Regions from separate parts of the Rhodococcus sp. T7 genome, predicted to be linked through region 2. Evidence: riboswitches for the same ligand, from Rfam matches in the RefSeq annotation. Region 2 holds a riboswitch; each other region holds the start of a gene.

Region 1 (7,702 bases), on a different contig from region 2:
CGTGGGTGAATGCGGCTCGCTGACCGACGCCGAGGTGTACGAGCGGGCGGGGATCGCCGGTCTCACCCCGGTGTCGCGGAACGGCATCAAGTGCCGGTGGGAAGCGGACGGCGGCGAACGGTACGTGATGTTCACCTGGTACCGCGGCAGCCCCATCGACCGGGAGCGCGCGGTGGCCAAGGGCATCGGTCACGAGGTCCACGACCTCGAGATCGCCGGGCATCGCGGATTCTCCTCGCAGAACGTCGGGTTCTGCGAGGTCGCGCTCGGCACCGGTTCCGATTTCGTGCACTGGCTGGTCCGCTACGGCGCGGGCAGTGCACCCGCCGATCCGTGCGAGGCCCCGACCGCGCTCGGCCGGCTGACGCTGGAGAAGGCCAAGTGAGCGGCGCCCGGCGACTCGCCGCGGCGGTCGCGTCGGTGATGGTGCTGGCCGGCTGCGGCACCTCCGTCACGGGCACTCCCCTGCCCGAGGGCGCCGCGTCCTCCGACGGCGGCGGCTCGCCGCAATTCGACAAGCTCCTGCGCGAATGCGACGCCGTCCCCGACGACAAGATCGCGGAGACACTGCACGGCGCAGGCATCGACCAGTACTTCTACGGTGCGGTGTGCATGTGGACGGTGTCGTCCGCCGCCGGATCGATCGACGTCACGTTCGGCTGGTTCGAGAACAACTCGCTGCAGCGGGAGCGAACGGTGGCCGACCAGCTGGGCTATCAGGTGGAGGCCACGACGATCGCGGGCACGTCGGCGTTCAGCGCCCGGCGGCCGGGTGATTCGGCGGCGTGCGGGATCACCGCCGCCTACTCCGGTGTCATCACGTGGTGGGTGCAGCAACGGTCTGGGACGGGCGACCCGTGCGACGGCGCGCGCACGCTCGCCGAGTTGACTCTGCAACGCAACCAGTAGCGGCCGAAATTCGCTCGCGGTGGCCACGACCTCGCTGTTAGCGTCGAAGGACCACCGACCGAGCCGACCAGAGGACCCTTGCCGTGACCGCCACCGAGACGGCTGTAACTCGCCGGTTCGGGCCCCTGATCCTGCTGAACGTCGCGACGCTGTTCTCCTCCACGGGCAACGGGATCGTGATCGTCGTGCTGCCGTGGCTCGTGCTCGAGCAGACCGGTCGCGCGTCGGACGCCGCGATCGTCGCGGGCGCGGCCACCCTCCCGCTGCTGCTGTCGAGCCTGTTCGCGGGCACGTTCGTCGACCTGTTCGGACGACGCCGCACGTCGCTGATCTCCGACTGCCTGTCGGCCCTGTCCGTGGCGGCCATCCCGGTGATCGCGAACACGACGGGCCTCACCGTCACGGTGATCGCCGTCCTCGCCGCGATCGGCGCCGCGTTCGATCCGGCCGGCATCGCGGCCAGGGAGTCGATGCTGCCCGCCGCCACGAAGTCCGCGGGGTGGTCCCTCGACCGGATGAACAGCCTCTACGAGGCCAATTACAACGTGGCGTATCTCGTCGGCCCGGGCATCGGCGGCGTGCTCATTGCCACCGTGGGTGCGGTGAACACGTTGTGGGTCGCGGCCGCCGGTTTCGTGCTGTCCGTCGCGACGATCGCGTTCCTGCGTCTCGAGAACGCCGGCCGACCGGACACCGCCACGCGCCCGACGTCCATCTGGCACGGCACGCTCGAGGGGCTGAAGTTCGTGTGGCACAACCGGCTCCTGCGCACCATCGCTCTCGTGGACATGGCGGTGGTCGCGCTGTACATGCCGGTCGAATCGGTGGTGTTCCCGGTGTACTTCACCGAGCTCGACAAGCCTGCACAGCTGGGTTCGGTGCTGATGGCGCTCAGCATCGGCGGTGTGGTGGGCGCCCTCGCGTACGGACCGCTCGCGCCGTTCGTGTCGCGCCGGATGCTGATGGTGGTGGCGGTGACGGTGCTGGGCGCGGCGATGGTCGCGATGGCGTTCCTGCCGCCGCTGTGGGCGATCCTGGCGCTGGCTCTCCTGCAGGGTCTGGTGTTCGGTCCGGTCGGCCCGATCGCCAACTACGCCATGCAGACTCGCAGTCCGGAGCACATGCGCGGCCGGGTCACCGGGGTCATGACGTCCACCGCGTATGCGGCGGGTCCGCTGGGCTACCTGCTGGCCGGGCCCATCCTCGACAAGTGGGGAATCCAGCCGACGTTCTTCGTGCTCGCGATCCCGGTCCTGATCATCGGACTGGCGTGCTTCGCGCTGCCCGTGCTGAAGGAACTGGACGAGAAGGTGCCGGTCAGTTGAAGCCCATGACGTCGTTGCCCCACGCGACCCGCATCTCGTGGTCCGGGTCCTTCACGAGGGTGTCCGCGCCGTCGATCAGCAACGTGGCACGGTCCTCCTCGTCGTAGGGGGCCCAGTGCTTGGACCCGTCGAGGGCGGCGGGGACACCGTGCCGTGCGAACGCGAGCCACCGGCGCTGGATGCGGCCGGACACCTCGAGTGCCGTCTTCCGCCCGCCGAGCCAGAACGTCGGGTCGATGTTGAGGGTGTCGAAATTGCCGAAGACATACGGGAGTTCGGTGGCGTGCCCGGCTCCGATGCGTGCGGCCTTGAGCATCGGCGTGGCCTGGTCGAACCGGTACATCCACGTCGGCGAGTGCCTGCTGTGGGCGTCGGCCACCCACAGGGCGGGCATCCGGAACGCCGCGTCGCGGGACATCGCGAGCGCGCCCTTCGGTTTCCCGCGGTCCGGGTACGCCGACAGGATGTCGGCGAGGCGGGCCGCGGGCAGTTCCGGGTGATCCGTCGCGATCGCCCGCAGCATCTCCTGCACCGAATCCGAAGTGACCGGCAGCAGAGGCGATTTCATGAACTTGAAGATCGACGACTCGTCCTTGTTGGAACCGATGATGAGGGGGATGCGGTGGGAGTAGCCCTTCTGGAACGCGGCCACCGGGTAGCGGGGCAGGAAGTCGCGGTCCACCACGGGCGCCATGGCGAGTGTGCCGGGAATCTTCGTCGGGACCTCGTTGACGAGCGTGTCGCTGGCCTCGATGATCGTGCGGTACGGGAGGCGCAGCAGCGTGTCGATGCGGTCGCGTTCCACGTCGAGGATGTCGAGGAACTGTTTCGCGACGGTGGCCCCCCGTTCGCTGCCGTACACCGACGTGGCGGGTGGGCTCTGGGCGATCGCGCGGTGGAACAACCCGTCCGCGTTCGGGCACGTCATCAGCGTGGTGATCGACCCGGCTCCCGACGACTCCCCGAACACCGTCACCTCGTCCGGGTCACCGCCGAAGAACGCGATGTTCTCGCGCACCCATTCGAGGGCGGCGACCTGGTCGCGCAGCCCGCAGTTGGTCTCGAACACCCGATCCGCCGTCGAGAACGACGACAGGTCGAGGAAGCCGAGCGCCCCCACCCGGTAGTTGAACGAGACCAGCACGACGTCGCCGAGAGTGGACAGGATCCGACCGTTGTAGATGCCCTGAGCAGCGGTTCCCAGGCAGTAGGCGCCGCCGTGGATCCACACCATCACCGGCCGCGGGGTGCCGTCGGGCCGGGGTGCCCACACGTTGACCGACAGGCAGTCCTCGTCCATCTCGAGTCCGGCGTCGATCGGGACGGCGGTGCCGTGGCCCTGCGGGGCCATCGGGCCGAAGTCGACGCAGTCGCGCACGCCGTCCCACGGGGCGGGCGGGACCGGCGCCCGGAACCGCAGATCGCCGACGGGGGCCGCGGCGAACGGGATGCCCTTCCACGCGTAGACGTCGCCTTCGGGGTAGCCGCGCACGTCGCCGTCCCGGGCGCGGACGACGAGTGTGTCGCCTGACTTCTCGACATCCACGGCCGAATCTCCTCACGCAGCGCGTACGGGAATCTCTCGCCAAACTACCAACGATGCGCAGGCAGGACCGTTCGAACGTGACATAGATCAACCGCGCGCTAACATTTCCTCCGTGGCCGCATCGACCGATCCCGAGGGCAAGAGCCTCCTCGACTATCCGCGGCCGTCCGTGGCGGTCGACGTCGCCGTCCTCACCGTGGACGGCGCCGATCTGAAAGTTCTTGTGGTCCCGCACCGTTCGGGCCGGCTCGCGCTTCCGGGCACCTTCCTCCACGAAGGCGAGCGTCTACGGGACGCCGCCGAACGGTGCCTGCGGATCAAGGCCGGCCTGGCGGGCGCCGAGTTCCACCAGCTGGCAATGTTCGACGACCCCGCCCGCGACGATCGCGGGTGGGTGCTGTCGATGACACACGGGGCGGCACTCCCCCGCACGGCACTCCCCCGCGACGCCCTGCTGATCCCCGTCGACGGCGACCGGGTGACGCAGCACCTCGCGTTCGACCACGCGGACGTCGTCACGCTCGCCGTCGCCGACCTGCGCGAGCGGTACGCGCGGTCCGTCGACCCGTCGGGGCTGGTCGGCGACACGTTCACGGTGCTCGAACTGCGCCGGGTCTACGAGGTGGTGTTCGGCCGCCCCCTCCCGAAGGACTCGTTCCGCCGGCACATGATGCCCGCTCTCGAGCACACCGGCGACATGGCCGTCGTCGGGACGGGCAGGCCCGCCGAGATCTACAGGCGCGGCCCCGCGGCCCTCCCGCCGGGCGCGGCCGCGTTCCTCGCCGGCTGAGCCCGGCCACCCACCCGGGCCTTTCCGTTCGCGGCACGGCCGGTGCTAGGGTCGGCTTGTTCTGACACGGGGTGCTCCGCACGGGCGGGGCTGAGAACACACCCGGGAACCTGCTCAGGTAATGCTGACGAAGGGATGTCAACGTTGTGAATAGCTCTGTCCAAGGTGCTGCGGGCGCAGGCCAGCACGCCCGATTCACGGACCACTTGTGGGACCGGACCAAGGTGCTGCGCGAGGCGATCGACGAACTCGAGTTCCTGCGCCGCCTCGGCGACGGAACGCTGCCGCTGGACGTGTTCCGCACGTACATCGAGCAGGATTTCCTGTACCTGACCGGGTACGCGAAGGCCCTGTCCCTGGTCGCCGCGCATGCGCCGGGTCCCGTCGAGGCCGGCTTCTGGGCCGGCTCGGCGGCCGAGGCCGCGACGGTCGAGGCGACGTTGCACCAGAACCTCCTGACCAGCGGGCGACTCCCCGCGTCGGACGTCGAACCGCAGCATTCGCAGGCCTGCCTCGGGTACATCTCCTACCTGACGGCCGTCGCCGCCACCGAGCCGTACGCGGTGTCCGCCGCCGCGGTGCTGCCGTGCTTCTGGATCTACGCGGACGTGGGACGCCGGCTGGCGGCGAGCGCCCGCGAGGTGCTGTCCGCCGACCCGTCGCACCCGTACGCACAGTGGGTGACCACGTACGACGCGGAGGAGTTCCACGCCGCCGTCGCGAAGGCCCGCGAACTCGTGGACGCCGCCGCGGAGGCCGCGACCGACACCCAGCGCGAGGCGATGGTGGAGGCGTTCACGATCGCCAGCCGCTACGAACTCATGTTCTGGGACACCGCACTCAACAAGCAGGAATGGCCGGCGTCGTGACACTTTTCTCCCGCACCAAGCGTTTCTCCCGCACCAAGCGCGCTGCCACCGCAGCCGTCATCCTCGTCTCGGCCCTGTCGATGCTCACCGGCTGCGCCGGCGACTCGCAGTCCGACGACACCATCCGGTTCGCACTCGACTGGACGCCGAACACCAACCACACCGGTCTGTTCGTCGCCCAGCAGGAGGGCTGGTTCGCCGACGCCGGGCTCGACGTGCAGGTGCTGCCGTACAACGACACCTCGCCCGACACCCTCGTCGACGCAGGCAACGCCGAGTTCGGCGTGAGCTTCCAGAGTTCCGCGACGTTCTCGAAGGCCGCGGGCGCCCAGACCACATCGGTCATGGCCCCGCTGCAGCACTGGGCGACGGGCATCGCGGTGAAAGCGGATCGCCCCGACATCACCCGCCCCCGGGATCTCGACGGCAAGATCTACGCCGGTTTCGCGGACCCGGACGGCGAGGAGACGCTGAAGCAGATCATCCGGAACGACGGCGGCAAGGGCGAATTCACCACCGTCACGCTCGGCACGTCGGCGTACGAGGCCGTGTACTCCGGCACCGCCGACTTCACCGTGTCGTTCTTCGGCTGGGAGGGCATCGAGGCCGAGCACCGAGGCACCCCGATGCGCTACTTCCACTACACCGACTACGGATTCCCGGACGCGTACGCACTCGTCATCGAGGGCAACGAGCAGTGGATGGACGAGCACCCCGAGCAGGCCCGCAAGTTCGTCCAGGCCCTGCAGCGCGGCTACCAGTTCGCCGCCGACCGGCCGGACGAGGCCGCACAGATGTTGATCGACGCCAATCCCGGCGCCTTCACGGACGAATCCCTCGTGCGGGAGAGCCAGCAGATGCTGTCCTCCCAGTACATGAAGGACGCGTCCGGAAAGGTCGGGACACAGACGGCCGAGCAGTGGGCGGGATACTCCGGTTTCCTGTTCCAGCACGGCCTGCTCACCGGCCCCGACGGGGCACCGCTGACCACGGAACCCGACTGGTCGACCTATTTCACCAATGAGTACCTCGCTCAGCCCTGACCCGACCGTCCGGACCCCGGCCCCGGGCACGTCCCCGCTGCTGCGGCGGGTGCTGCCCGCGGTCGTGGTCGTGGCACTGCTGGTGGTCGCGTGGCAGGTGTACGTGACGGTCAGCGGTATCCGGCCGCAGGTGCTGCCGTCGCCGCTGCGGGTCGTCCAGCAGGGCTGGAAGGCGCGGGACGCCATCTCCGGTCACGCCTCCGCCACGCTGCAGGTGACGCTGATCGGGTTCGCCGTCTCGCTGCTCTTCGCGTGGGCTCTCGCCGTGCTCGTGGACTTCTCGCCGTGGCTGCGACGCGCGTTCGTTCCGCTGTTCGTCGTGTCGCAGACTCTGCCGATCATCGCGATCGCGCCGCTGATGATCATCTGGTTCGGATTCGGTCTGCTGCCGAAAGTCCTCGTGATCGCCCTCGCCACGTTCTTCCCGATGACGATCGGCCTGATCGAGGGTTTCGCCGCCGCCGACCGGGAGGCGGGTGCGCTGTTGCGCAGCATGGGCGCCTCCCGGTGGCAGGAATTCCGCTACGTCCGGTTGCCCTCGGCGATTCCCCGGTTCTTCACCGCCCTGCGCATCGGCATCACGTACGCCGTGGTGGGCGCCGTGTTCGCCGAATACGTCGGGGCCACGTCCGGTCTCGGCATCTACATGGCCACGCAGAAGAACTCCTTCCGCACCGACCTCGTGCTGGCGGCGGTGCTCGTGACCGCCGTGATCAGCGTCAGCCTCTACCTGCTCACATTCGCGGTCGAACGCGTCGTCGCCCCCTGGATCAAGAACGAGAGGGCCCGGCATGAGTGACACCGCGCGCGTCGCACTGTCCGGACTGAGCAAGGGATTCCCCGTCCGCGGCGGCATCCGTCCCGTCCTCGACAACGTCTCGTTCACCGTCGAACCGGGCGAGTTCGTGTCGGTGATCGGCCCCAGCGGATGCGGGAAGAGCACCGCATTCGGCATGCTCGCCGGACTCGACCAACCGGACACCGGCACCGTCACGATCGGCGGCGAACCCGTGCGTCCCGCGGGCAGTGGCCCGTCGAAGTGCGCGTACATGCCGCAGAAGGATCTGCTGTTCCCGTGGCGCAGCGTCCTCGACAACACCACCCTCGGACTCGAGGTGCAGGGCGTGCCCCGGAAACAGGCGCGGGACAAGGCCCGGGAACTGTTCTCCGTCTTCGGTCTCGGCGGGTTCGAGGACGCCCGCCCCAGCCAGCTGTCCGGC
Region 2 (7,702 bases):
GCGCTGGATGTCCGCGACGTCCGCTTCCTGCCGGGCGTGCAACTCCTGGGCCTTCGGCAGCATGCTCGTCTGCATCAGCGTCGACGCCTCGCTGAGGTAGGCCGCGCCCACGGGATGACCGGTGCGGTTGTTGGCCCGCGCGGTCTCGACGAGACCGGAGTAGACGCTGAGGTCGGTGGAGATGGAGGCGAGCAGGCGCCTGCTGTCCACGTCGCCTGCAGCGAGCCCGCCGGACGCGTACACGAGGTCGGAGGAGGCCGTGCCGAGCGCCTGCGCGTACGTGTCCCGGAGTTCGGGAGGTTCGAGACCGCCGGAGATGAACGCCGTCGTCGCCGCGGCGTCCGCCACCGACAGGGCGCTGTAGAGGTTCTGCGCCGAGAACGACAGCGGTTCGGTCTCGGCGAGGACGCTGTCGAGGGTGGCCTCCCTGCTGTTCACCGACGACGCGGCCACGAGACCGGCGGTCAGGGTGAGCAGCACCAGGAGCGCGCCGAGGGCGGTGAGCTTGGCGGGTGTCGACGCCAGGAACGCACGCAGTTCCTTACGACGTGCCACAGCGGGGTCGACGTCGTCGTCCGCGGCGGCAGACAGGGCGCGGCTGCCGTGGGGTTCGATCGACGGCGCCTCACGCAGAACCACGTCGCACCCCTCCCGTGTCACGGCTGCACCTTGTGGGGAGCATATAAGCAGGAGTCGGTGACCGGGGATATCGGGCACTTCCGGCAGAAACCGTTAGTGTGAGGGAACTGCAGGGAGACCCATCAGGTCGGACAGGGGTAGTCGATGCGTGGTGACGGTGACGGCTGGGCGACCGGGCCGGACGGCAGTCGTCATTGGGGCAAGCACGGTGCGGCCGGGTTGTTGCTGCGTGCGCCGCTCCCGGACGAGACGCCGGCCGTGCTGCTACAGCACCGTGCGGCCTGGAGCCACCAGGGCGGGACGTGGGCGCTGCCCGGCGGTGCCCGGGACAGCCACGAGACCACGACCCACGCCGCGGTGCGCGAGGCGCACGAGGAAGCCGGCATCGAGAGTGCGACCATCCGCGTCCGCACGGAGGTCGTCACCATGAAGGCCGCGAGCGGCTGGAGTTACACCACGGTGATCGCCGACGCCGAGCGTCCACTGCCCACCGTCGCGAACGGTGAGAGCACCGAACTGCGCTGGGTGCGGGAAACCGACGTCGCCGGGCTGCCACTACACCCCGGATTCGAAGCGGGGTGGCCGCAACTACGCACCACCGAGGTGCGACTGCTGCTCGACCGGCACGACGTGCTGGGTGAGAGCGGCGCGCCGGCGCAACTGTCGAGGGCGCTGCCCCGCACCGTGCACCTGCCCGGCGGCACCTACGGGTGGCTGCCGCGCATCGAGGTGCTCGAGGCACTGGACGCGGTCGGTCGCCTCGCCGAACCCGCAGGTCACGGCACCACGCTGGGCACGGTGACCGCGGTCGTCACCACCGACCCCGACCTGATCGAACAGTTGCCCGCCACCGTCGTGATCCTGCCGCCCGCCACGGTGCGCGACTGGCTCGAGCAGGCGTAACTACGCGTTCTGCTGCAGCAGGGCGGACAGTGAGCGCGCCGCGGCCTGCGGGTCGCGGGCCTCGGTGATGGCCCGGACGACGACGATCCGATCGGCGCCCGCGGCGAGGATCTCCGGAACCCGGGACTCGTCGATGCCACCGATCGCGAACCACGGGCGGTTCGGCGCGGAGTCGGCGGTCGAGCGCACCAGGTCGATGCCCGACGCGGTCCGTCCGGGCTTGGTGGGGGTCGCCCACACCGGTCCGGTGCAGAAGTAGTCGACGCCGTCCTCGATCGCCGCGAGGCTGGCCTGGGCGCGGCTGTGCGTGGACCGGCCGATCAGGACATCCGAACCCACGACGGTCCGCGCGTAGGGGACGGGCAGGTCGCCCTGGCCGAGGTGCAGGACGTCGGCACCAGCGGCCAGCGCCATGTCGGCCCGGTCGTTGACGGCGAGCAGCGCCCCGTGCCGCCTGGCCGCGGCCGCGAGCACCGACAGTGCCGCCAGTTCGTCCCTGGCGTCCATCGTGCCGAACTTCTTCTCACCGGCCGAGCCCTTGTCGCGGAGCTGGATGATGTCGACGCCGCCGGACAGCGCGGCCTCGGCGAACTGCGCCAGGTCGCCCTTCTCGCGCCGAGCATCGGTGCACAGGTACAAACGTGCTGTTCCGAGGCGGCGCCGACGGTCCGTGAGGTTGCTGTGATGCGAGGTGGTCACGGCATGACGGTAGCCTCTACGGTGAAAGTGCAACACGGGAGTCCCGGGGAACGTGGGGCTGAGAGGGGCTCACGCCGAGCCCGACCGTCATACCTGACCCGGATCATGCCGGCGCAGGAAGTGAGGTGGAGTTCAATGGCGAGATCGGTATCCGTCGTCGGAGGCGGAGTGATCGGCCTGTCGATTGCGTGGCGAGCAGCCCGCAACGGCTGGTCGGTGAAGCTGTACGACCCGTCGATCGGTTCGGGAGCGTCCTGGGTGGCGGGCGGCATGCTCGCCCCGTTGTCCGAGGGCTGGCCCGGTGAGGAGAGCGTCCTCGAACTGGGCAGCGCGTCGCTCGACCGGTGGCCCGAATTCGGGAAGGAACTGGAGGCCGGGGCCGGCGTCGACCTGTTCACGTCGGAGAGTTCGCTCACCGTCGCGCTGGACGGCGCCGACGCCGAAGATCTCCGGACCATCGCCGAGTGGGTGGGGGCGCAGGGCCGGGATCTGCAGATCCTGAATCGCGCCGAAGTCCGCGCCCTCGAGCCGATGCTGGGTCGCGGAGTCCGGTTGGGGCTCTTGGCCGTCGACGAACTGGCCGTCGACAACAGGCTGCTCCTGCAGGCGTTGCAGCGGTGCGCCGTCGACGCCGGGGTGGAGCTGATCGATGAGGCCGTGCGCAGTCTCGACGGCCTCGGCACGGACCAGATCGTCGTCACCGCGGGCATCGCGTCACCGGCACTGTGGCCGGGACTTCCGGTGCGACCGGTGAAGGGCGAGATCCTGCGGTTGCGGGCCCGTCCCGGGGTGACCCCGGCGCCGGGCCGGACCATCCGGGGCAGCGTCCACGGCAGGCCCGCCTACCTGGTGCCGCGCGCGGACGGCATCGTCGTCGGCGCCACCCAGTACGAATCGGGCAACGACACGCAGGTCACGGTGGCCGGTGTGCGGGACCTGATCGCGGATGCCGAGGCGCTGATGCCCGCCATCGGCGAGTACGAACTGCGTGAGACCTCGGCGGGTCTGCGTCCGATGACCCCGGACAACCTGCCGCTGATCGGCCGGGTGTCCGATCGGGTCGTGGTGGCGACGGGACACGGCCGCAACGGCATCCTGCTCACCCCGGTGACCGCCGACGCGACGGTGGCATTGTTGGAGGGCTCGGCACTGGTCGAGGCGAAAGCCGCCGACCCCGAACGTTTCGAGAAAGTAGCGAGGTAGAGATGAGTGAGCAGCAAGTAGTGGTGCCGATCGGCATCAGCGTCAACGGCGAGGATCACGAGTTCACGGAACCGTTGACCGTCACCGGGCTGCTGGAGGCGCTGAACCTGCCGACCAAGGGCATCGCGGTGGCCGTGAACGGCGCCGTGTTCCCCCGCGCCCGGTGGGACGAGTTCGTGGTCCGGGGTTGGGAGATCGAGATCCTCACGGCGGTGCAGGGTGGCTGACACGACTCCCGGCGTGCAGAAGGGCCTCACGATCGCGGGCCGCACGTTCGGTTCACGGTTGATCATGGGCACCGGCGGCGCCGCCAACCTGACGGTGCTCGAAGAGGCGCTCGTCGCGTCCGGCACCGAGCTGACCACGGTCGCGATGCGCCGCGTCGACGCCGTGGGTGGCACCGGGGTGCTGGACCTGCTGCGCCGGCTCGACATCGCGCCGCTGCCCAACACCGCGGGCTGTCGCGGCGCGGCGGAGGCGGTGCTGACGGCGCAACTCGCCCGGGAGGCACTCGAAACCGACTGGGTGAAGCTCGAGGTCATCGCCGACGAACGCACCCTCATGCCCGACGCCATCGAGTTGGTCAGCGCCGCCGAGCAACTGGTCGACGACGGATTCGTCGTCCTGCCGTACACCACCGACGACCCGGTCCTGGCCCGCAGGCTCGAGGACGTCGGCTGTGTGGCCGTGATGCCGCTGGGTTCGCCGATCGGCACCGGGCTCGGTATCGCGAACCCGCACAACATCGAGATGATCGTGGACGGTGCCGGGGTACCGGTCATCCTCGACGCCGGCATCGGGACCGCCAGCGACGCGACCCTCGCGATGGAACTCGGCTGCGACGCCGTCCTGCTTGCCACCGCGGTGACCAGGGCGAAGGATCCGGCGCTCATGGCGTCGGCGATGCGCGGGGCCGTGGTGGCGGGGTACGAGGCCCGGCACGCGGGCCGCATCCCCAAGCGGTTCTGGGCGCAGGCGTCGTCGTAGATCTCGGGGTCGCGTCGGGGTCCGGTTCAGGGTCCGACCGGTACCAGGGGACGAGTCGGGAGTAGACCTGCGGCCGATGCGCGCCGGCCGCAGGTTCCGGCATCCTTCTCATCATGATTGAAGTGAGGGGACTGACAAAGACCTTCGGTGCGACGAAGGCGGTGGACAACCTGACGTTCAACGTGAAGCCGGGTATGGTCACCGGCTTCCTCGGTCCGAACGGTGCAGGCAAATCGACGACGATGCGCATGATCCTCGGGCTGGACCGCCCCACGGCGGGCAGCGCGCTGATCGACGGCAAACCGTACAGCGACCTGGTGCAGCCGTTGCGGACGGTGGGGGCCCTGCTCGACGCGAAGTGGGTGCACCCCAACCGCTCGGCCCGAGCCCATCTGCAGTGGATGGCGGCGTCCAACTCGCTGCCGAAGAGCCGCGTCGACGAGGTGCTGCACCTCGTCGGGCTCACCGAGGTGGCGGGGAAGAAGGCAGGCGGGTTCTCGCTCGGCATGTCCCAGCGACTGGGCCTGGCCGCCACGCTGCTCGGCGACCCGAAGGTGCTCCTGTTCGACGAGCCGGTGAACGGGCTCGACCCGGAGGGCATCGTCTGGATCCGGAAGTTCATGCAGCGCCTCGCGGCAGAGGGCCGCACCGTGCTGGTGTCGAGCCACCTGCTGTCCGAGATGGCGCTCACCGCAGAACATCTGGTGGTCATCGGCCGGGGCCGGCTGATCGCCGACACCACCGTGTCCGAGTTCGTCAGCAAGTCCTCGGAATCGACGGTGCGCGTGCGGAGCCCACAGCTGGATGCGCTGCGCAGCGCGCTCACGTCCAACGGACTCACGGTGCGCGAGGACGGATCCGACGGGCAGCAGGCGCTCGTCGTGGTGGATTCGTCGACGGACGTCGTCGGCGGGATCGCCGGTTCGCAGGGCATCGTCCTGCACGAGTTGGCATCTCAGCGCGGATCGCTGGAGGACGCCTTCATGAAGTTGACCGGAGACGACGTGCAGTACCACGCAGAGGGCGTCGAAGATGTGATGAGGGGTGCACTGTAATGGCTGTTCTCAATGCCGAACGGATCAAGATCACGTCGACGAGGTCGCCGTGGTGGTGCACGGTCATCATCATCGTGCTGGGACTCGGCCTCGCCGCAGTCATCGGGCTCAGCGCGAAGGCCAGTATCAACTCCTTCAACAACCAGATCGCGGACGGTAGGCAACCGGATTTCGATCCGTTCCTGCCGCAGATGGCGGACGCGGTGGGCGGTGTGTCCGGATTCGGCGTGCTGGTGCTGATGATCCTCGCCGCGCTCGCCGTGACCAGCGAATACCGGTTCGGCGTCATCCGCACCACGTTCCAGGCCATCCCGAACCGGGCGTCCGTCCTGATCGCGAAGGCCGGCCTGATCGGCGCGTTCGGCGCCGTGCTGACGTTCGTCCTCACGTTCGGGGCGTACGCCATCGCGAAGGCGACGGCCGGCGACGAAGCGGGAGCGGCACTCACACTGACCGGTGCGGACGCGTGGCGGTCGATCTACGGCGTCCCGATCTACGCGTTCCTGTGCGTGGTCCTCGCTGTCGGAGTCGGCACCCTGCTGCGTCAGTCGGCGGGCGCGATCGCCCTGCTGCTGCTGTGGCCGCTGCTGATCGAGAGCCTGTTCAACCTGTTCGGCTCGTTCGGCCAGAAGATCATGCCGTTCCTGCCGTTCCTCAACGCCAACAACTTCCTGGGAGCGTCGCAAGGAGCCGATTTCCACTGGGGCCCGTGGGGCAGCCTCGTGTACTTCGCGGTGTTCGTCTTCGTGATCTTCGGGGCCGGACTGGTGGTCGTCAACAAGCGCGACGCCTGACACCCGATACAGTGATCTCGCCCTGCTCCTCCGCCAGGTGATCGTCGGGAGACCTGGCTGAGGGTGACGGTGGGGCGGGAGCCTGTGGGCCGGTGCGAAATCCATTCGCGCCGGCCCACAGGTGCTTCTGCGTTAGGCTCCCGACATGCGACTACGGGGAGTTTTCACAGTCGGAGTGGCCGGTGCGATGGTCCTGGCCGGGTGCTCGTCGACGAGCGAACCCGATTCGCCGCCGGTCGACGCGAGCGCTCTCGCGGCTTCGGTCACCGAGAGTGGTGTGGTGGGGCACCTCGAGCAACTGCAGACGATCGCCGAGAGCAACGACGGCAACCGCGCGGCCGGAACCTCCGGCTACGACGCGAGCGTCGACTACGTCGCACAGACATTGGAAGACAAGGGCTTCGACGTCCAGACCCCGGAATTCGAGTTCCACAAGTTCGACGTGCACACGGAGGCCCTGCGGTCCGGCGATCGTGACTTCGACGTCCGGGCGCTGTCGTATTCGCCGTCCACCGGTCCGCAGGGGCTCACCGCCCGCCTGGTGCCCGCTCGCAAGGACGACAGTCCGGGATGCGAGGCCACCGATTACGACGGCCTCGACGTGACCGGGGCGATCGTCCTCGTGAACCGCGGGGTGTGCCCGTTCGCGGCCAAGCAGCAGGTGGCCTCCGAGCGCGGCGCCGCAGGCGTGATCGTCGTCAACAACGAGGACGGACCGATGAGCGGCGGCACCCTCGGCGACCCGGACGTGGGCAAGGTGCCCACGGGCGGGGTGAGCAAGGCGGACGGCGCCGCGCTCGAGCAGGCCGGGGGCGACGTCACCCTCACGCTCGACACCGTCACCGAGTCGAGCACCGCGCGCAACGTCATCGCCCAGACGAAGACCGGCTCGACGGACGACGTCGTGATGGTCGGTGCCCACCTGGACAGCGTCCCCGACGGCCCCGGCATCAACGACAACGGCACCGGCGTCGCCGCGACCCTCGAAACGGCCGTGCAACTCGGCGGTTCGCCCGACGTCGACAACGCCGTGCGCTTCGCGTTCTGGGGCGCCGAGGAATTGGGTCTGCTGGGATCCGAGGCCTACGTCGACAGTCTCAGCGAGGAGCAGCGGAATGACATCGCGCTGTACTTGAACTTCGACATGCTCGGTTCCGAGAACGCCGGCTACCTCGCCTACGACGGCGACAATTCCGACAACGTCGGCGAGGGGCCCGGACCCGAGGGTTCCGCGGGCATCGAGCGGACGTTCACCGAGTTCCTCCAGGGCAACGGCATCGCCGCGGACGGCACGGACTTCGACGGCCGATCCGACTACGGACCGTTCATCGAGCACGGAATCCCCTCGGGCGGGGTGTTCAGCGGGGCCGACGAGACGAAGACTCCCGAGCAGGCGCAGAAGTGGGGCGGCACCCCGGGTGT
Region 3 (7,702 bases), on a different contig from region 2:
GGTGACGTCGTCCTCTTCTACGGGGGCGGCCACGCCGGGATCTACGCGGGCGACGACACCGTCGTCCACGCCCCGGCTCCGGGTCGGCCGGTCACGCGAGTGGCCTTGAACTCCATGTCGTTTCACGCAGCGCGGCGATACTGACGGCTGCGTCCGAGACCGCCCCCAGCCGACCCGGTCGGGGGCGGCTGGGGGCCCTTTTTCGACCGCCCGCGACGACGCGATCTCAGTGCGCCGCGTTGTACGCTTCCTCGATCTGGGCGGGAATACGGCCGCGCGCGGACAACTCGTAGCCCTGCGCCGTCGCCCATTCCCGGATTTCCTTCGCCTGCCCACGGCCCTGCGACGGATCCACCGCAGTGGTCGACCGGCGCTTCCTTCCCCCGACCCGAGTTGCATGCTCGATGTAGAACTCGAGAGTCTTGTGGAATTCCCTGGCGTTCTTGAGCTTCAGATCGATCTCGTAGTCGACGCCGTCGACTGAGAACGGAATGGTCTCCCCCTTACCGTTCTTGATCGGAGTTCCGTCGATGTCGTCGATGCGTTCGACAACAACTTTGCGCGCCACAGTTCCACTCCTTCATCGTCGATAACCCGGGGAACACTACGTCGAAGTATTGTTCACCTGCCAATCCCCGACGGGGCTTTTCGCACTGTGGACCTGCGAGCGTCTGATTGGCAGACCCTGATGTCGGGGTATTCGTCGGACATGACAGCGAAGGACGATTCCGGACCGAAGACGACGACCACCGACAGCGGCGCCCCCGGCGCGGACAAGGACGTGGTGTCCGATCCGGCCGAGGACGACAAGGGTTCCGGCGCCGACTGGAGCGGCGAAGGTGGCGCAACCCCCGAGGGGCCCGCCACCGACACCGAGTCCGACTCCGCCGATTAAGTCACCGGCGGACGACTACGTCACCATGGGATCTGCCCCAGGATCACGCCGACCACCAGCATCGACAGCGACACCAGCGCCGCGCGCCACAGCACCTTCTTATGGTGGTCCGCTAGCGGGACACCCGCCAGGGTGACGAGCAGGAGGATGGCCGGGACGAGGGGGCTCTGCATGTGGAACGTCTGGCCGGTGATGGACGCGCGGGCCATCTCGACCGGTTCGATGCCGTACGTGGACGCCGTCTCGGCGAGCACGGGCATGACGCCGAAGTAGAAGGCGTCGTTGCTCATGAAGAACGTGAACGGCAGGCTCAGGATGCCGGTGATGACGGCCAGGTGCGGTCCGAGCGCGGCGGGGATGATCTCGAGCAGCCACTGCGCCATCGCCTCGACCATGCCGGTGCCCTGGAACACGCCGGTGAGCACGGCCGCGGCGAACACCATCGCGACGACGGAGACGATGCTCGACGAGTGCCGGGTGATCGCTTCCTGCTGTTCCTTGACCCGCGGGAAGTTCACCGTCAGCGCGATCGCCGCGGCCACCATGAACAGCACCGGAATCGGCAGCACGTCCATCACGAGCACGACGAGCAGCGTCACGGTCACGAGCATGTTGAACCACAACAGCTTCGGTCGCAGCGTGGGCCGCTGGGGGTCGAGGCCGTCGGCGAAGCCCTGGCCGTCGTCCGAACCGGCGTCGCCGGAACCGCCACCCGTCCGGGGTGCGTCACCGTTGCCCCCGGAGCCCGAGCCCGAGCCGGAGCGGCGGAGGCCGGAGCCTGCGGCGACGAGGAGGCGCTCGTCGGTGAGTTCGAGTGTGCCGATGCGGCGGCGTTCGCTGTAGCCGAGTTGCACGGCGAACAGCAGCACGACGATCAGTCCGACCACGAGCGACGGGATCATCGGGACGAACACGTCGGACGGGGAGATGCCCAGCGCCGAGGCGGCCCGGACCGTCGGCCCACCCCACGGGACGATGTTCATCGCGCCGTTCGCCAGGCCGGCGACCACCGTGAGCACGACGGGGCTGACCTTCAGCTTCATGTACAGCGGCAACAGTGCGGACGTCACGATGATGAACGTCGTGGATCCGTCACCGTCCAGCGACACCACCATCGCGAGCACCGCGGTGCCGACGACGAGCCGCATGGGGTCGTTGCGGACGAGCCGGAGGATGAGTTTCACCAGCGGGTCGAACAGGCCGACGTCGATCATGATCCCGAAGAAGATGATCGCGAAGAACAGCAGCGCGGCCGTGGGGGCCAGCGATTTGATCCCGTCGGTGATCATGTCGCCGATGCCGAGGCCCGCCCCGGCCGCGATGCCGAATGCGACCGGGACGGCGATCAGCCCGACCACGGGAGTGGCCCGTTTGGACATGATCAAGAACATGAACACGGCCACCATCAGAAAGCCGAGCGCTACCAGCATTGCCACTCCTCGTCCGAGCTCGAGTCGCGATGTGATCGCGATAACAGCCAGTGTCGGGGGGAGGGACGCTCACAGTCACTGTTGCGTACTTAGAGAAGGTTGTGTTCTTTGTGGTGGCAACTACCGGCGACCCCGGAGATGGTCGCGCAGGGTCTCCGTCTCATACTCCGCGCGGAACAGCCCGCGCTTCTGCAGGACGGGGATCACCTCGTCGACGAAGTCGGCGAGCCCGTTCGGGTAGAGCGGCGGCATCAGGTTGAATCCGTCGGCGCCGCCGCCGCGGAACCACACCTCGATCTCGTCGGCGATCGATTCCGGGGTGCCGATCATGGTGCAGTGCCCGCCGCCGGCCGCCAGCGTGCCCAGCAGCGACCGCACGGTGGGACGGTCCTTCTCGATGATCCGCAGGATCGTGTCGTACCGGCCCTGCGGTCCGGTGAACTCCGACAGCGGCGGCAGCGCCGGAACGGGTGCGTCCAATTCCCATGCGCTGCAATCCTGCTGGACGAACATCGACAACTGCGCCAGCGACTGCTCGACGGGCAGGAGCGCGTCGAGTTCCGACTTCTTCCTGCGCGCCTCCGCAGTGGTCGAGCCCACGTAGGTGACGAGACCGGGCATCACGATCACGGCGTCGGCGTCGCGGCCCGCAGCGCGGATGCGCCGCTTCACGTCGCCGTAGTAACTCTGCGCGGCCGTGAGGTCGTAGGCGACGGCGTAGATGCCCTCGGCGCACCGGGCGGCCAGGTCACGGCCTTGATCCGACGCGCCCGCCTGGAACAGCACCGGACGCCCCTGCGGCGAGTGCGGCACGTTCAGCGGACCGTCCACGAGGAAATGCTTGCCCCGATGCCCGACCGCGTTCACCTTGGCCGGATCCGCGAAGAGGCCCTCCCGGTCGAGCACGAGCGCGTCGGGCTCCCACGAATCCCACAGCGCGAGTGCCACCTCGACGAACTCCGCGGCCCGCGAGTAGCGGTCGTCGTGCGGCGGCATCTCCTCGAGACCGTGATTGCGGGCCTCGGCGTCGAACATCGACGTCACCACGTTCCAGCCGGCGCGGCCGCCGCTGATGTGGTCGAGCGACGCCAGCATCCGCGCGGCGTGGAACGGGGTGTAGAACGTGGTGGACACGGTCGTCACGAGACCGACCCGCTCGGTCGCCCGCGCCATCGCGGACAGCGCGGTGAGCGGTTCGAGGAACCACATGCCCCCGGACGCGGGGTCGCGCACCGAATGCCCGTCGGCGAAGAACACGGCGTCGAGGCAACCCCGCTCCGCGGTCTGCGCCAGTTCCTCGTAGTAGGCGATGTCGCTGAGCCGCTCCACCTGCGAGGCGGGGTGCCGCCACGCGGCGCCGTGGTGCCCGCAGCCGAACAGGAACGCGTTGAAGTGCAGTTGCCGGGCGTCGCTCATGTCAGTCCTTGACCAGTCCACCGTCGACGACGAGGTTCTGGCCGGTCACCGAACGCGACCACGGGGACGCGAAGAACAGGACCGCGTCGGCGAACTCGTCGGGGGTGGTGACCCGCTGCAGCGGAGTGCTCGCCGCGATGAGGTCGAACACCTCGTCGGGGGTGGCGGCGCTCGCGTCGGTGGTGCGCAGCAACCCGCCCGAGACCATGTTGACGGTGATGCCGTCGGGCCCGAGGTCGGCGGCGAGAGTGCGGGTCAGCGACAGCGCGGCGGCCTTGGCGGCGGTGTAGTCGTGGTACGGGACGACGGGGTTCTGGAACAGGTTGGTTCCGATGTTCACGATGCGGCCGAACCCGAGCGCGCGCATGCCCGGCAGCGCGGCCTGCGTGGTGTTCAGGGTCGCCTGCACGCTGCCGCGCAACTGCGAGTCGAAGGCCTCCCACGTGATGACGTCCGCCTTGTCGCGTGCGTCGCCGTTGAAGGAGAAGTCGGCGAGGGCGTTGTTGATCACGGTGGTCACCGGCGATCCGAAGTGCGCTTCCGCTGCGGCGAACAGTGCTGCCACCTGCGCGGCATCGGTGACGTCCGCCTGGAGCGCGACCGCGCGGTCCGCACCCAGGGATGCCGCGAGTTCCTCCGCCGCACCCCGGCTGTTGCGGTAGTTCACGACTACCCGCGCGTGCTGCGCCGCGAACGACCGCACGATGGCGGAACCGAGGCCCCGGCCACCGCCGGTAACCAGGACGATCTGCTTGTCGAGCTGCATTGCTGTCACCTTCCAATCGGTCGGCGACGAGACATCGGATGAGCGCATACGGCCGTCTCCGCGACATCCCTTCGCCGGCATTACCCAGTTCAGGTTCGACGGGTGTCTTCTCAGCCGTCCGGATCCTCGCCGGGCAGCACCCCGTGTCACTGGCCAACAGTGTAAGGGCAAACACCGTTTCCGATTTCTTGGTTGTGCACAACCTAGTTGTGTGCAACCATTCAGAGGTGACCGACAACCTCGCCCTCGACCGCCAGGTGTGCTTCGCGCTGTACTCGGCCTCCCGGGCGATGACCGCGAGATACCGGTCGATGCTCGACTCGCTGGGCGTGACCTACCCGCAGTACCTCGTGCTGCTGGTCCTCTGGGAACAGGACGGTCGCGGGGTGCGGGAGATCTGCGACGCCCTCGACCTCGACACCGGCACCCTGTCGCCACTGCTCAAGCGGCTCGAGGCGCTGGGCCTGGTCGAACGGAGGCGTTCGTCGGCCGACGAACGCCGGGTCGGGATCCACCTCACCGAGAAGGGCGCGAGCCTCCGCGCCGCCGCGGAAGGCATCCCCACCGAACTCGCCCGCTCGACGGGAATGGGCATCGACGAACTCGTCGCCCTGCGCGACACCCTGTCGCGCCTCACCGAATCGCTCCACAGTTTCGCAACCCCAACAGGAGAGAAGTAACCATGAAGATCGTCTACACCGCCGAAGCCCTCGCAACCGGGGAAGGCCGCAACGGCCACGCCCGCACGTCCGACGGCCGGCTCGACCTGAACCTCGCCATCCCCACCGAGATGGGCGGATCGGGCGACGGCACCAACCCCGAGCAGCTGTTCGCCGCCGGATACGCGGCGTGCTTCCACTCCGCACTCCAGCTCGTCGGCCGTCAGGCCGGGGCGAATGTCGCCGACTCGGCCGTCGGCGCCCGCGTCGGGATCGGCTCCACGGACGGCGGCGGATTCGGCCTCGCCGTCACCCTCGAGGTGTCCCTCCCCCACCTGCCGCGCGCGGAGGCACTCGAACTGACGGAGAAGGCACATCAGGTGTGCCCCTACTCCAACGCCACCCGCGGCAACGTCGACGTCACCCTCGAAGTCACCGAAGACTGAGCATCCTGCGCGGGCGTCGGGTCACCCGAACTCGTACTCGACGCCCGTCAGGTCCTCCGACAGCGACCACAGACCCTTCGCGGTCTGCTCGTCCCGCGACTTCTTGTTGGAGCCCACCACCTTCGGGTGGCCCCGCTGCTCGAACAGGCCGTCCGGCCCGATGTAACTGCCGCCGATCACGTCGGGGGCGGTGGCCGCGAACAACATCGGCAGCGCCCCCATCTCCGCCGACTGCGCGAAGATCCGGTTGCCGACTGCCATCAGCTTGTCCTGCACCGATTCGGTGTGCGCCTGCAGATTGGTCGACGCGTAGCCGGGATGCGCGGCCACCGCTTTGACCGGCGACCCCGCCGCGGCCAGCCTGCGCTGCAATTCGTACGTGAACAGCAGATTCGCGAGTTTCGACTGCCCGTACGCGCTCCAGCGGTTGTACTTGCGGTGTTCCCAGTTGAGATCGTCGAGGTGGATCGTCCCGGCCTGATGTGCCGCACTCGACATCGTGGCGACCCGGTCGGTGATCTTGCCGAGCAGCAGTCCGGTCAACGCGAAGTGCCCGAGATGATTTGTGCCGATCTGCATTTCGAATCCGTCGGCGGTCTTGCGCTGCGGAACCGCCATCACCCCGGCGTTGTTCACGAGCACGTCGACGGAATCGACGCCGGCGGCGAACTCGCGCACCGACGCGAGGTCGGACAGGTCGAGACGGCGCACCTCGGCGTTGTCACCGATCGACCGCGCGACCACCTCACCCTTGTGGGTGTTGCGGCAGGCCAGCACGACGTGCGCTCCCGCCTTCCCCAGAGCCCGCGCGGCCACCTCCCCCAGACCACTGTTGGCGCCCGTGACGACGAACGTGCGGCCGCTCTGATCGACGATGTCCGAAGCTGTCCACTTGGTCATGCCGTCAACCCTACGGATCCCGGGACGCGGCGTGAACCCGTCACCACGCCTGCGCCCCGACCAGCGGCAGGTTGAGGAAACTCGGCCGGTCCGGCGACAACGCCACGTGCTGCGGCTTCAGCTGACTGTCCGCCAGAATCGGCCCGAGCGGCAGGTACCGGGGAACGCTGCCCGCGTACACGTCGACGCGCAACCGGTGCCCCGGCGCGAGGACCGCGTCGGTGGGCACGAAGTTGATGTCGACCGGTGTCACCTCACCCGGAACCAGCGGCTGACGCGCGGCCACCGTCAGATAGTGGTGCGGTTCGGTGTAGTCGCCGTTCGGCGACCTGGTGCTCTTCGAATCGTCCACGGCCCGCATCGAAGCCGTGAGCGCACCGTTCGTTAGTGGGGTCGACGTGCCGTCCGGTGCGACGTCGTTCAGCGTCACCGCCCAGAAGCCGTCCGGCGCGTCCAGCACGGTTTCGAGGTGCAGGTTGACCGGACCCGACAGTTCCGTCGGCTGCGCGACGGGGGCACTGGTGAACGTCAGGCCCTCGGCCTCGTTGAAGCGGGAGTCCTTGCTGCACACCGACCCGAAGACGACGGCCGCGCCCGCGGTGCCCTGCGTTCCGTCGCGGGAGCAGAGCCCGCGGAGACCGGGTGCGACGGTGAGTTGCGCCGTGTCGCCGGGTTTCGCCGGCACCAGGCTGCCGTCGTGGGCGGCGTGCCCGGCGGTGCCGCTGGGGGCACCCGACAGGTACATCCGCTGGTAGTCGACACCGGCCCGCGGGAACTGATCGGTGGTGGTCCAGCCGTTGCCCTGCTGGTACAGCGTGACCGGGCCGTACTCGTCGATGCCGTTGTCGATGCCCTTCAGCCACTTGTCGAACCACGCGCGTTCGAGGACGTCGAGTCGCGGCGGCGCACCCGGCTCGCCGAAGCCGCCACCGAACGAGACGTGGTAGGCATCGCTCATGATCAGCTGCTTCTCACCGGCGGGCAGCGGAATGTCGTTGTAGACCCGCGGTTCGCTGTTCGCGAAGATGTCGTGCCAGGCGCCGTAGAGCATGGTCGGCACGTCGATGTTCTCCGCCTGCGCCTTCCGCTCCTCGTAGAACTGGCCGTCCTGCGCCACCCGCAGCGTGCCGGCGTCGAGATCGCCGATCTGCGACGCGGTCATCGCCTGGATCAATGCGGGGAACAGCGTC

What was found. A riboswitch is a leader RNA that binds a small molecule or an ion and turns the genes downstream of it on or off. The one in region 2 is predicted to bind thiamine pyrophosphate.
Region 1: linked by a shared signal. The riboswitch ahead of MLGJGCBP_RS05360 (TenA family protein) and the one ahead of thiO (glycine oxidase ThiO) in region 2 are both predicted to bind thiamine pyrophosphate.
Region 3: linked by a shared signal. The riboswitch ahead of MLGJGCBP_RS39655 (3-oxoacyl-ACP reductase) and the one ahead of thiO (glycine oxidase ThiO) in region 2 are both predicted to bind thiamine pyrophosphate.

The regions. Positions count from the first base shown of each region.
Region 1 is NZ_WXYH01000034.1:4,333-12,034, reverse strand. It holds gene MLGJGCBP_RS05385 (DUF3558 domain-containing protein) at 1-385, shown strand, start outside; gene MLGJGCBP_RS05380 (DUF3558 domain-containing protein) at 382-909, shown strand; gene MLGJGCBP_RS05375 (MFS transporter) at 993-2,234, shown strand; gene MLGJGCBP_RS05370 (carboxylesterase/lipase family protein) at 2,227-3,780, opposite strand; gene MLGJGCBP_RS05365 (NUDIX hydrolase) at 3,893-4,570, shown strand; TPP riboswitch at 4,628-4,723, shown strand; gene MLGJGCBP_RS05360 (TenA family protein) at 4,717-5,439, shown strand; gene MLGJGCBP_RS05355 (ABC transporter substrate-binding protein) at 5,424-6,482, shown strand; gene MLGJGCBP_RS05350 (ABC transporter permease) at 6,460-7,281, shown strand; gene MLGJGCBP_RS05345 (ABC transporter ATP-binding protein) at 7,274-7,702, shown strand, end outside.
Region 2 is NZ_WXYH01000110.1:8,622-16,323, forward strand. It holds gene MLGJGCBP_RS12920 (hypothetical protein) at 1-660, opposite strand, end outside; gene MLGJGCBP_RS12925 (NUDIX hydrolase) at 784-1,542, shown strand; gene thiE (thiamine phosphate synthase) at 1,543-2,241, opposite strand; TPP riboswitch at 2,266-2,378, shown strand; gene thiO (glycine oxidase ThiO) at 2,377-3,444, shown strand; gene thiS (sulfur carrier protein ThiS) at 3,447-3,671, shown strand; gene MLGJGCBP_RS12945 (thiazole synthase) at 3,664-4,431, shown strand; gene MLGJGCBP_RS12950 (ABC transporter ATP-binding protein) at 4,545-5,486, shown strand; gene MLGJGCBP_RS12955 (ABC transporter permease) at 5,486-6,280, shown strand; gene MLGJGCBP_RS12960 (M20/M25/M40 family metallo-hydrolase) at 6,426-7,702, shown strand, end outside.
Region 3 is NZ_WXYH01000370.1:15,520-23,221, reverse strand. It holds gene MLGJGCBP_RS39680 (C40 family peptidase) at 1-144, shown strand, start outside; gene MLGJGCBP_RS39675 (histone-like nucleoid-structuring protein Lsr2) at 227-568, opposite strand; gene MLGJGCBP_RS39670 (hypothetical protein) at 710-895, shown strand; gene MLGJGCBP_RS39665 (CitMHS family transporter) at 916-2,361, opposite strand; gene MLGJGCBP_RS39660 (LLM class flavin-dependent oxidoreductase) at 2,446-3,741, opposite strand; gene MLGJGCBP_RS39655 (3-oxoacyl-ACP reductase) at 3,743-4,507, opposite strand; TPP riboswitch at 4,557-4,661, opposite strand; gene MLGJGCBP_RS39650 (MarR family winged helix-turn-helix transcriptional regulator) at 4,735-5,187, shown strand; gene MLGJGCBP_RS39645 (organic hydroperoxide resistance protein) at 5,190-5,612, shown strand; gene MLGJGCBP_RS39640 (oxidoreductase) at 5,634-6,512, opposite strand; gene MLGJGCBP_RS39635 (CocE/NonD family hydrolase) at 6,553-7,702, opposite strand, start outside.